Regions from separate parts of the Shinella sp. G-2 genome, predicted to be linked through region 3. Evidence: predicted binding sites of a transcription regulator. Region 3 holds the regulator's gene; each other region holds the start of a gene.

Region 1 (2,944 bases), on a different contig from region 3:
CTGAGGCACGCGAATCCAACCAACAGTTTCACTCCATCGTGACTTCCTGTTGAAGCGGCAAGGGCGTATGACGGGCGCAAATGGCTGGCTCCTGCCGGCGCTCCATTGGAATTGATCATGCCGAGACCGTACATATCGGAATGTCTGGCGATCCTGCTGACGCTGGGAGCCGGCGCCGCTCACGCGCAGGAAGCGATAAAGCCCAAGGGTGTCGTCGAACTCTTCACCAGCCAGGGCTGCTCCTCCTGTCCGCCGGCCGACAAGGCCCTTGAGACGCTGGCCCGCGAGGGCAAGGTCGTCGCGCTCTCCTATCATGTCGACTACTGGAACTATCTCGGCTGGGCGGACACGCTCGCCTCCAAGGACAATACCGACCGGCAATATGCCTATGCCCGCATGTTCGGCCGCAACGGCGTCTATACGCCCCAGGCCGTGCTGAACGGCCGGGAGCATATCAACGGCGCCGACATTTCCGGCATCCGCGACCGCATCGCCGCCATGCCCGACGAGGGCAAGGGGTTGGAAGTGCCGGTCGATGTGGCGGTGCAGAACGACGAGTTGCGCATCCGCGTCGGGGCGGGCGAGGGCAAGGCCAATATCGTCATCGCCTATTTCGAGCGCGAACGCACTATCGACATCGACAAGGGCGAGAACCGCGGCAAGACGGTGAACTACTGGCATGCCGTGACCGATATGGAAACGATCGGCATGTGGGAGGGCAAGGAGACGAACCTCGTGCTGCCCGCCGACATGCTGAAGAAGAAAAAGAAGGCCGGCGGCTGCGCCGTGCTGCTCCAGCGCATGAAGACGGCCGACACGCCGGGCGCGATCCTGGGAGCAACGGTGCTGACCGGCGACAAGGCATCCCGGTAGACACGCCATACCGGTAAGCGCCTGGCGCAGGGCCGAACCGTGCAGCGATTTGTGAGAACGAGCCCGCAGAACACCGAAGCGCCTGCGCTTCGGGGAGGTCCGGTCCGGCTTCTTCGAGGGGCTGGGGCTTGAGGGTTCGAAGATAGACGGACCGGACCGAGACGAAGCTGCCGGCAACGGAATACAGGGCAACTTCGACAGACGCTGGCCCTAACGAACCGTCTTCCCGCACAAGGCAGAAGGCCGGTAGGAGCGGCGACTGGCGGACTGTCTCCTCAAAATTGGGCGTCTGTTTGTCTGAAATGCGGCGGGGCGGATTTTTGCAAAATTGCCCGGCCCGACCCATCCGCCTTGCTTTTCGGCATCGGTCAGGCACACTGTCACCGTGCCGTCACAGAAAAGGTGCGGAGATTCGATGACAGATCAGCCGGATTTGCAGGCGTCCAATGTCGTGGTCGACCTCAAGGAATACCGCAGCAGCAAGGATCCGCTGCCGGTTACCTTCCATCGGCGGGAGCTCGACGCGATTCTCTGGGTCTATGGCCGCATGGTCGGCGAGGGCGAGTGGCGCGACTATGCCATCGACCATATGCGTGACAAGGCCGTCTTCTCGATCTTCAAACGATCCGGCGAAATGCCGCTCTACCGCGTCGAGAAAAACCCGAAGCTCGCGGCCAAGCAGGGCGCCTACAGCGTCATCAACCAGCACGGCACCATCCTGAAGCGCGGGCACGAACTGAACCAGGTTCTGAAGGTCTTCGACAAGGTGCTGCGTCTCGTCGAGACGTGACCCGTCTCCCGGGCGGTCGACGCCGGCACGCCCGCCTTTTCCGATTTACCCCATCGTTCCCGGATAATCCGCCGCCGATGGCTCCGTCTCGGCTCCATCGCCGAGCGGGCGCTGCATGAAGACGGTATCGAGCCAGCGGCCGTGCTTGAAGCCGGTCGCCGTCATGCGGCCCGAATGCGCGAAGCCGGCAGCGCTGTGGACGGCGATGGAGGCGGGATGCGCGCCGCCGATGACGGCGACCATCTGGCGAAAACCAAGCTCCGTGCAGCGGCGAATGAGTTCCGCGAGCAGCGCCTTGCCGACACCCTTGCCGCGCGCTTCCGGCGCCAGATAGACCGAATCCTCGACGAGCCAGCGATAGGCCGGGCGGGTCCGGAAGGCCGAGGCATAGGCATAGCCGAGGATGAGGCCGGTCTGCTCGATGGCGACGATATAGGGATAGCCTTTGCCCGTGATCGCCACAAAACGCGCCTGCATCTCGTCGAGCGAGGGCGGGTCGATCTCGTAGCTTGCCACGCCGTTCAACACGGACTCGCGGTAGATCTCGGTGAAGGCGGCGATGTCGCCGGGGGCGGCGGTGCGGATGACGAAGCTCATGGAAGCCTGCGTTTCGTTGAACAATCCGCCGCGTTTTGCGTCCGCCCTTGCCGGAAAGCAAGGGCGAAAAGGGGATGGCGTTAACGCCATCCCGGGGCGCTTGGTAAAACTGGATCGTCAGGCGCTGCCGTCATGCCCGAAACCGGCGCGGGCATGACCGTGATTTGCGGTGCCGGTCAGGCGCCGTAGACGATCAGCAGGTCCTTGGCGTCGATCTGGTCGCCGGCCCGGACGAGCACTTCCGAGATCATGCCGTCCCTTTCGGCATGCAGCGCGGTTTCCATCTTCATGGCCTCGATGGAGAGCAGCACGTCGCCGGCCTTGACCGGCTGGCCGGCGGCAACGGCAACCGTCGAGATGACGCCCGGCATCGGCGCGCCGAGATGGGCGACGTTGCCGTTGTCCGCCTTGCGGCGGACGGCCGAGGTGGCGGCGCGGTTGCGATCCGGCACCTTGATGAGGCGCGACTGGCCGTTGAGCTCGAAGAACACTTTCACCATGCCCTGCTGGTCCGGTTCGCTGCTCGCCTGGTGCAGGATGACGAGCGACTTGCCGCGCTCGATTTCCGGCTGCAGTTCCTCGCCCGGTGCAAGGCCGTAGAAATAGGCCGGCGTCGGCAGCACGCTGACGGGACCGTAGGTGTCGACGGCGAGCGCATAATCGGTGAAGACCTTCGGATACATC
Region 2 (2,944 bases), on a different contig from region 3:
GGGACCGTGGTTCAAGTGGAAACGCGATCCGTACAATATCGATGCCGTCATGATGTATGCCCAGCGCGGCCACGGCAAACGCTCCAGCTACTATTCCGACTTCACCTTCGGCGTCTGGACCGCGGGGCCGGAGGGCGACATGCTGGTGCCCGTCGGTAAAGCCTATTTCGGTTTCACCGATGCCGAACTCGAGGTGCTCGACCGTTTCGTGCGCAACAACACGACCGAGCGCTTCGGCCCGGTGCGCGCCGTGCGCGCCGAACCCGGCTATGGCTTCGTGCTGGAAGTCGCCTTTGAGGGCATCAACCGCTCCACCCGCCACAAGTCGGGTGTCGCCATGCGCTTCCCCCGCATCGCGCGGCTGCGGCAGGACAAGCTGCCCGCCGACGCCGACCGGCTGGAAACGCTGATGGCGATGGTGGAGGCGAAGGAGGGCTAAGCATTTCCAGCCGAAGCGAGGTCGCTTCGGCGTCGGACAATGCGACAAGCGGGTCAAGCATTTCGAGCAGAAGCGGAATCGCTTCGGCGTCGGACAAGGCGACATGCAGGACAAGCATCCGAAGCGGGATAGCTTCGGCGTCGGACAATGCGATCAACGAGACAAGCGTTCCCATGTCACCGGAATCGCGCCGGGTTCCGCCCTTTCCAGGGCGACGTTCAGCGCCCTGTCAGGCGCAAGGACTTTCCTGCCGACGCAACTGGCAGGACGGCGATCATGAAACGATTCTTGAAATGGGCGGGATTTGTGTGCGGCGTCGCCGGCCTCGGGCTCGGCCTCTATCTCGTGGCGATCCAGATGACCGGGAATTTCGCCGCCGTGGTGCCGGGGGAAGCCTACCGCTCCAACCAGCCCACGCCGGCCGACCTTGCGACCTATGCCGGGCGCTACAAGATCCGCACCGTCCTCAATCTGAGGGGGCGGGATGACGGTTCGGCCTGGTACCGGGACGAAGCCGCCGCCGCAAAACGGCTCGGCCTGACCCTGATCGATTTTCCGCTGAATGCCGGCCGGCGCCTCGACGCGAAGACGGCGGCGGACCTTGTCGCGGTCCTGCGCGATGCGCCGCGCCCGATCCTCATCCATTGCCGCTCGGGCGCGGACCGGACCGGACTTGCCTCGGTCGTCTATCTCGCCCGCATCGCGCATGAAAACGAGGAAACGGCCGAACGCCAGCTCTCCATCCGCTACGGCCATTTCGCCGTGCCCTTCTTCTCCCCCGCCTATGCCATGGACGAAAGATGGGAGGACATGGAAGCGACGGACCGTTCCGCCGGTTGAACGTTCCCCGTCTGCAGGGGCGGACGCTGAATGCCGCCACGAGAGCATGTCAGGTTCAGATTGAACCAGACATGCTCTGTTTGTCTTTTCGGGAAAACCGGTTCCCACCTTTCCCTGACGAACTCCAGCGTCGCCCTTTCACAATGCCCGGCCTGCACAGGCAGGGTGGGTCTTGGCATCGGCGTCCGCGCCTCTATGTGATGGGAATGCAGCGGCTCTTCCACGATCCTGGCCGATCTGGAAGCGGACGGGGCGGGTGACGAGATCGGCGCGTTCAGGACGTTTCCATGGTTCTCGAGACGGGGACCGCAGGAGCGTTGCGGGCCGCCGCCAATGGAACAAAAATTCCATGACTCTAATATTGTGGATTACACATTCCATTTTCGCTTGCGTTTTCGCTAAAGTGCGCTTTAAGTAAGATTGCTTTCGTCGCGAAAGCATAATGCGTTCGATCGAGGAGGATTGGCGCATAGGAGGATCGTCTTCTTCATATCGAAACGGGAGGAAACACCATGACACGCCTGAACAGGACCCTTGTGGCCACATCCGCGATTTCGCTCTTGCTCGCCTCCAGCGCCCTTGCGGCGACGGAGCTGCCCTGGTGGCACGCCATGACGGGCGCGAACAATGAAGCTGTCGAACAGCTCGCCAAGGAATTCAACGAAAGCCAGACGGAGTACAAGGTCGTGCCCGTCTTCAAGGGCACCTATCCCGAGGCGCTGAACGCCGGCATCGCGGCCTTCCGGGCCAAGCAGGCACCGGCCATCCTCCAGGTCTTCGACGCCGGCAGCGGCGTGATGCTGGGCGCCGAGGGCGCTGTCGTGCCGGTGGCCGAGGTGCTGCAGAAGGGTGGCTACGAGTTCAAGAAGGACCAGTACCTGCCGGGCATCGTGTCCTATTATTCCAAGCCCGACGGCACGATGCTGTCGTTCCCCTTCAACTCCTCGTCGCCGATCCTCTATTACAACAAGGACGTCTTCGCCAAGGCCGGCCTCGATGCGGAAAAGCCGCCGGCAACCTGGCCCGAGGTCTTCGAGGCCGCCAAAAAGATCAAGGCGAGCGGCGCGTCCGACTGCGGCTTCACCTCGACCTGGCTGACCTGGATCCAGACCGAGAACTTCTCCGCCTGGAACAACGTGCCCTATGGGACGAACGAGAATGGCCTGGCGGGCCTCGATGTGGAGCTGAAGATCGATGCGCCGATCTTCGTCGATCATTTCCAGGCGATCGCCGATCTCAGCAAGGACGGCACGTTCCGCTACGGCGGGCGCACCTCCGAAGCCAAGCAGCTCTTCATGTCCGGCGAATGCGCGATCCTCACCGAATCCTCTGGCGGTCTCGGCGATATCGTGAAGTCCGGCGTCAACTACGGCGTCGGCCAGCTGCCCTATTATGAAGGCCATGGCCCGCAGAACACGATTCCGGGCGGCGCCAGCCTCTGGGTCTTCGCGGGCAAGAGCGATGCGGAATACAAGGGCATCGCCGAGTTCTTCAACTTCCTCTCCAAGACGGAAATCCAGGTCCGCCTGCATGAGGTTTCCGGCTACATGCCCGTGACGATGGCCGCCTATGAGGCGACCAAGGCATCGGGCTTCTACGAGAAGAACCCCGGCCGCGAGACCCCCATCAAGCAGATGCTCGGCAAGGCGCCGACGGAAAACTCCA
Region 3 (2,944 bases):
GCAGCGCCTGTGCATCGCCCGCGCCGTCGCCGTCAGCCCGGAAGTCATCCTGATGGACGAGCCCTGCTCGGCGCTCGATCCCATCGCGACCGCCAAGGTTGAGGAACTGATCCACGAGCTGCGCGCCAACTTCACCATCGTCATCGTGACGCACTCCATGCAGCAGGCAGCCCGCGTCTCGCAGCGCACCGCCATGTTCCATCTCGGCAACCTCGTCGAGGAGAACGACACCGACAAGATGTTCACCAACCCGGATGACCAGCGCACCCAGGACTACATCATGGGCCGCTTCGGCTGACGCTTCCGTCGCCAGGCATCCCTGAAACCGAGTGCATTAAGGACAGAACCATGTCATCGACCCATATTGTCTCGATCTACGACGAAGAACTGAAGTACCTCTCCCGCCGCATCTCCGAAATGGGCGGCACCGCCGAGCAGATGGTGGCCGATTCCGTGCGCGCCCTCGTCACGACGGACGCGGCCCTTGCCCAGAAGGTCATTTCCGAGGACGTCATCCTCGACACTGCCGAGCGCCAGATCAACGACAAGGCGGTCGTCACCATCGCCAAGCGCCAGCCGATGGCGGCGGACCTGCGCGAGATCATGGGCGCGATCCGCATCGCCGCCGAACTGGAGCGTGTCGGCGACCTCGGCAAGAACACGGCCAAGCGCGTCATCGCCGTGCAGAGCTCGGGCATGCCCCGCAAGCTCGCCCGCGGCCTGGAGCACCTGGCCGAACTGGCGCTGATGCAGTTGAAGGAAGTGCTCGATGTCTACGCCACCCGCTCGGTGGACAAGGCCAAGGCCATCCGCGAGCGCGACGACGAGATCGACGCCATCTACACCTCGCTGTTCCGCGAACTCCTGACCTACATGATGGAAGACCCGCGCAACATCACGCCCTGCACCCATCTCCTGTTCTGCGCCAAGAACATCGAGCGCATCGGTGACCACGCGACCAACATCGCCGAGACCATCTACTACATGGCGACCGGCTCCCAGCCGGAAGGCGAGCGCCCGAAGGACGACACGTCGACCTCCGTGGTCGCCGCCGACGTCACCGAGTAAAAGAGAAGCAGGGTTCAAACTCCATGGTGCCCAGAATAGCCGTCGTGGAAGACGAGGAGGCGCTCAGCGTCCTCCTGCGCTACAATCTCGAGGCGGAAGGCTTCGAGGTCGATACGATCCTCTCCGGTGACGAAGCCGAGATGCGCCTGCAGGAGCGCATGCCCGATCTGCTCATCCTCGACTGGATGCTGCCCGGCGTCTCCGGTATCGAACTGTGCCGGCGCCTGCGCCAGCGCCCGGAAACCGAGCGCCTGCCGATCATCATGCTGACGGCGCGCGGCGAGGAGAGCGAGCGCGTGCGCGGTCTTGCCACCGGCGCGGACGACTATGTCGTCAAGCCCTTCTCGACGCCGGAACTGGTCGCCCGCGTGCGCGCCATGCTGCGCCGCGCCAAGCCCGAGGTCGTCTCGACGGTGCTGCGCTGCGGCGATATCGAACTCGACCGCGAGACGCACCGCGTCCACCGCCGCACCCGCGAAGTACGCCTCGGCCCGACGGAATTCCGCCTGCTGGAGTTCCTGATGACCTCGCCGGGCCGCGTTTTCTCGCGCTCGCAGCTTCTGGACGGCGTCTGGGGCCATGACATCTATGTCGACGAACGCACGGTCGACGTCCATGTCGGGCGCCTGCGCAAGGCGCTCAATTTCGCCAACATGCAGGATGTCATCCGCACGGTTCGCGGTGCGGGCTACTCGCTGGAAACCTGAGCGGACGAAATTCCTCCCAAGGACGGAAATGGGCCCTGCGGGGCCTGTTTGCGTCTTGGGGGTTCCGTTCCCCGGCCTTGTCCCCAAACGAAAACGGGCCCTTTCGGGCCCGTATTGCATCTTGCTATCGATGACTGATCAGCGCATCCGGCGCCGCTCGGCGGACGGCTGGTAGGCGAGGCGCTGGTGATAGGTGCAGTAGGGCGAATTGTCCGGGGACTCGTTGCCGCAGAAATGGAAGTCGTCGTTCAGCGGGTCGCCGATCGGCCACTTGCAGGTGCGCTCGGTCAGCTGCGTCAGTTCCAGCTTGCGCGACATCGGCACGACGGTGCCGTTGCCATTGGCCGGAACCGGAAGCCGTTCGCTCTGCACGTCGAAATCGGCGTCCATGTCTTCCTTCGGCAGCGCGTTGCCGGTGGGGCGGGCGACGGCGCGCGGGGCAGCCGGGCGGGCCGTGAAGTTCGACGGGCGCGGCGCGGCGGCCGCCGCCGGGCGCTTCGGGCGGGCGGCGGTCTGCGTGCCGCCGGCCTTGGCGCGGCCCGGCAGGTTCAGCCGGTGCACCTTGCCGATGACGGCATTGCGGCTGACGCCGCCAAGCTGTGCCGCGATCTGGCTTGCGCTGAGGCCCTCGCTCCAGAGCTTCTTGAGTTTCTCGACGCGCTCGTCTGTCCAGTTCATGCTTTCGTCTCCGCTCGGCGTTCGATGCGGGAATCCCTCGTCGCGTCCCGGATGAATCCGGAACCTGAACGCCTCAACTCTTTTGGTGACTAGTTCCGCCGCATGCAGTCTAGTAATTGGTCTTTAACCTAGAGACCGGTGGACTCTGTGACAAGAGTCGGGGGAATCGGCGCGAATCGATTTCTAAGTTTTCCCCAACTTGCTGGTCTGGTGTGACTCGATAGAGACACCTTCCGCGTGTCTCGCGAATCCTCACCTTGCGGGAGGTTCAGCGCCGTTTCGGGCCGCGATTTTGTTGACAGGCCGGCGTGAAATGCCGATAGTGCCGCATGCCGCCGAAAGGCGGCTTTTGATTTTTCGGGCGACCGGGAAAGTCAAGATCGAGACCTGTTTTTCCGCATCTCTTTTCGGAGGATCCGCGCCATGGCCGATGCCGCGCCGCTCTATGAAACCTATATGCGTGCACCTCTTCGGTTCACGCACGGGGAGGG
Region 4 (2,944 bases), on a different contig from region 3:
ATATCGAATTGCCCTTCGGCGTCATCTCGCCCGGCTCCTCGGTGCTCTTTTCCGGCAAGCTGATGATGATCCTGCTTCTCTATGTGAAGGAGGACGCCGCCGTCGTGCGCGCGCCGATCTACGGCCTGCTCGCCGGCAATTTCCTGACGGTGGGTCTCAGCCTCCTGCTGCGCCACCACCAGACCATCGGCGCGGTGCCGGGCCGCATCGCCGACCTTGCCTTCATCGACGAGATGGGCTGGCTGATGCTGTGGGGCACCATGCTGCTCTATGTCGATTCGCTCGCCATCATCCTGCTCTACGAGCGGCTTGGCCGCGTGTTCCGGAAGAACACGGCGATGCGCTTCTTCGTTTCCGGCGTCGCGGTGCTGACCTTCGACCAGATCGGCTTTTATTCGGCGCTGCATTTCCTCAACGATGCGCCGGTGGAAGTCTTCTGGGGCGGCTGGGTCGCCAAGATGATGGCGGCCTGCGCCTATGCGGTGCTGATCACCGTCTATCTCTATTATTCGCGCATTTCGGCGATCCCCGTTTCGCCTCGGCCAATCGCCGATATCTTCGCCGATCTTACCTTCCGCGAGCGCTACGAGGACCTGCTCGATCGCTCGGGCCGCGATGCGCTGACCGGCGTCTACGACCGCAGCCGCCTGGAATTCGAGGCGCCGCGCATGCTCTCGGCCATGCTCGTCGCGGGCAAGCCCCTCGGCCTGATGATCATCGACGCCGACCACTTCAAGGACGTCAACGACCGCTTCGGGCACCTGGCGGGCGATGGCGTGCTGAAGGAGGCCGCGACCTGCCTGCAACGGGCGCTGCGGGGCGGCGACCGGCTCTTCCGTTTCGGCGGCGAGGAGTTCGTGGTGCTCTGCGAGGATGTCGCCCCGGCGGCCGGCGCCGAGCGCGCCGAAATGCTGCGCCAGCGGGTCGAAGCGGAAATCCGCCGGCCGGACGGCATGCCCGTCACGGTCAGCATCGGCGTCGCCAACAGCTATCATGACGGCACGACGCTGAACGCGCTGCTTTCGGCTGCCGACGCCCGGCTCTACGCCGCCAAGAATGCCGGCCGCAACCAGGTGGTTTCGGCGTAACACCCCTCGGCATTCCGCCCGCCGCGACCTGTCACAAAAGGGTCATGTGCGCTTCTTATACGATGGGCCGGAAGTTCCGCGACGCGCCGCTTCTGCACGTCCGCCGCGGGGCACAACCCTCACTTTGACGGATCCCGGCCATGCTCGACGACAATCACCTCAGCCGCATCAAGGCGGAAATCGCCGACAGTTTCGACGAAGAGCTGGAAATGCAGATCGAGGAGGAGCGGCTGGACGAGCTCGTCGCCGAGGGCATGTCCGGCCCGGCGCCGCAGACGCTGGAGCGCCGCGTCTATTTCCGCGAGCTGTTCCGCCTGCAGCATGAGCTGGTGAAGCTGCAGGACTGGGTGCAGCACAAGAAGCTGAAGGTCGTCGTCCTGTTCGAGGGGCGCGATTCGGCCGGCAAGGGCGGCGCCATCAAGCGCGTGACCCAGCGTCTCAATCCGCGCATCTGCCGCGTCGTTGCGCTGCCCGCGCCGACCGAGCGCGAGCGCAATCAATGGTACTTCCAGCGCTATGTGCCGCACCTGCCGTCCGCCGGCGAAATGGTGCTGTTCGACCGCTCCTGGTACAACCGTGCCGGCGTCGAGCGCGTCATGGGCTTCTGTTCATCGGACGAGCTGGAGGAATTCTTCCGCTCGGTGCCGGAATTCGAGCGCATGCTGGTTCGCTCCGGCATCATCCTCATCAAATACTGGTTCTCGATCACCGACGAGGAGCAGGAATTCCGTTTCCGCATGCGCATCCATGATCCGCTGAAGCAGTGGAAGCTTTCGCCCATGGATCTCGAAAGCCGCGTCCACTGGGAAGACTACACCAAGGCGAAGGAAGAGATGCTGGCGCGCACGCATATTCCCGAAGCGCCCTGGTGGATCGTCGAGGCCGTAGACAAGAAGAAGGCGCGCCTCAACTGCATCGCCCATCTTCTTTCGCAGGTGCCCTACGAGGACGTGCCGAAGACGCAGATCGACCTGCCGGAGCGCGTGCGCCACGACGACTATGTTCGCCACGAGCCGCCGGATGAAATGTACGTCCCGGAAGCCTACTGAGACCGGCGCAGGCCCTTGAACCTCCTCGACCAGACGCAACGGGCGGTAACGCCGGGGCTCGTCGGCGCCTATCGCTGCACGCCCGGCGGGCCGGTCCTGCCGCTCGCCCCGCAGGAGATCGAGACGGCGCTTGCGGCCGGCGAGGGCTGGGTGTGGCTGCATGTCGATCTCGTCGACCAGCGCATACAGGGCTGGCTGCCGGGACGGTGCGCCCTGCCGGCGGCAGCACGCGCGATCCTGGAGGGCCATGACGAAAGCCTGGTGCTTGGCCATGAGGCCGGCACGACGCATGGCGTCATCGCCGACCTGCAGCAGCAGGAGACGGACCGGGCCTCCACCAGCGTGGGGCGCCTGCATTTCGCCCTGACGGACCGGCTTCTCGTCACCGGCCGGCGCCATCCCGTGGAGGCGGTGAACCGCGTGCGGCGATCCTTCGCCGACGGTTTCTGCCCGGCGACCGCCTATGAACTTTTCGAGGCCATCGTCGCCGCCTTCTGCAAGAACACGGCGCTCAAGCTGAAGGAGGCCGCAAGCCTGCTCGATGCGGTGGAGGACCGCCTGGTCACCGAGCGTCTGAGCGACGAACGGCGCAGCCTCAAGGAGGTGCGCCGGCTCGCGGTCTCGCTGCACCGGCCGGTCGCCGGCATGGTGGCGCTGTTCGACGAGGAGGACCGCGAGGACTGGGCCCTGAGCGACCATGCCCATGCAATGTTCCGGCGGCTCTCGCTGCGGCTGGAGCGGCTCGACCGCGAAATCGTCACGGTCAACGACCGCGCCCGCCTGCTCCAGGAAGAAATGGCGGCGGAG

What was found. Region 3 encodes PhoB, which activates phosphate uptake and scavenging genes when phosphate is short. Its sites were predicted from a motif close to TGTCATNNANCTGTCAT; they were not measured.
Region 1: the regulator PhoB is predicted to act here: its motif matches at 1,252-1,268, upstream of V8U06_RS15455 (DUF2794 domain-containing protein).
Region 2: the regulator PhoB is predicted to act here: its motif matches at 1,618-1,634, upstream of ugpB (sn-glycerol-3-phosphate ABC transporter substrate-binding protein UgpB).
Region 4: the regulator PhoB is predicted to act here: its motif matches at 1,118-1,134, upstream of ppk2 (polyphosphate kinase 2).

What each region holds. Positions count from the first base shown of each region.
Region 1 is NZ_JBBEYH010000008.1:149,088-152,031, reverse strand. It holds gene V8U06_RS15460 (DUF1223 domain-containing protein) at 118-873, shown strand; gene V8U06_RS15455 (DUF2794 domain-containing protein) at 1,289-1,663, shown strand; gene V8U06_RS15450 (N-acetyltransferase family protein) at 1,709-2,260, opposite strand; gene pyc (pyruvate carboxylase) at 2,437-2,944, opposite strand, start outside.
Region 2 is NZ_JBBEYH010000005.1:46,038-48,981, reverse strand. It holds gene V8U06_RS10995 (cisplatin damage response ATP-dependent DNA ligase) at 1-439, shown strand, start outside; gene V8U06_RS10990 (dual specificity protein phosphatase family protein) at 716-1,279, shown strand; gene ugpB (sn-glycerol-3-phosphate ABC transporter substrate-binding protein UgpB) at 1,792-2,944, shown strand, end outside.
Region 3 is NZ_JBBEYH010000004.1:59,607-62,550, forward strand. It holds gene pstB (phosphate ABC transporter ATP-binding protein PstB) at 1-298, shown strand, start outside; gene phoU (phosphate signaling complex protein PhoU) at 349-1,068, shown strand; gene phoB (phosphate regulon transcriptional regulator PhoB) at 1,092-1,775, shown strand; gene V8U06_RS09385 (GcrA family cell cycle regulator) at 1,914-2,453, opposite strand; gene V8U06_RS09390 (aspartate aminotransferase family protein) at 2,877-2,944, shown strand, end outside.
Region 4 is NZ_JBBEYH010000002.1:22,977-25,920, reverse strand. It holds gene V8U06_RS03960 (diguanylate cyclase) at 1-1,088, shown strand, start outside; gene ppk2 (polyphosphate kinase 2) at 1,229-2,137, shown strand; gene V8U06_RS03950 (CorA family divalent cation transporter) at 2,153-2,944, shown strand, end outside.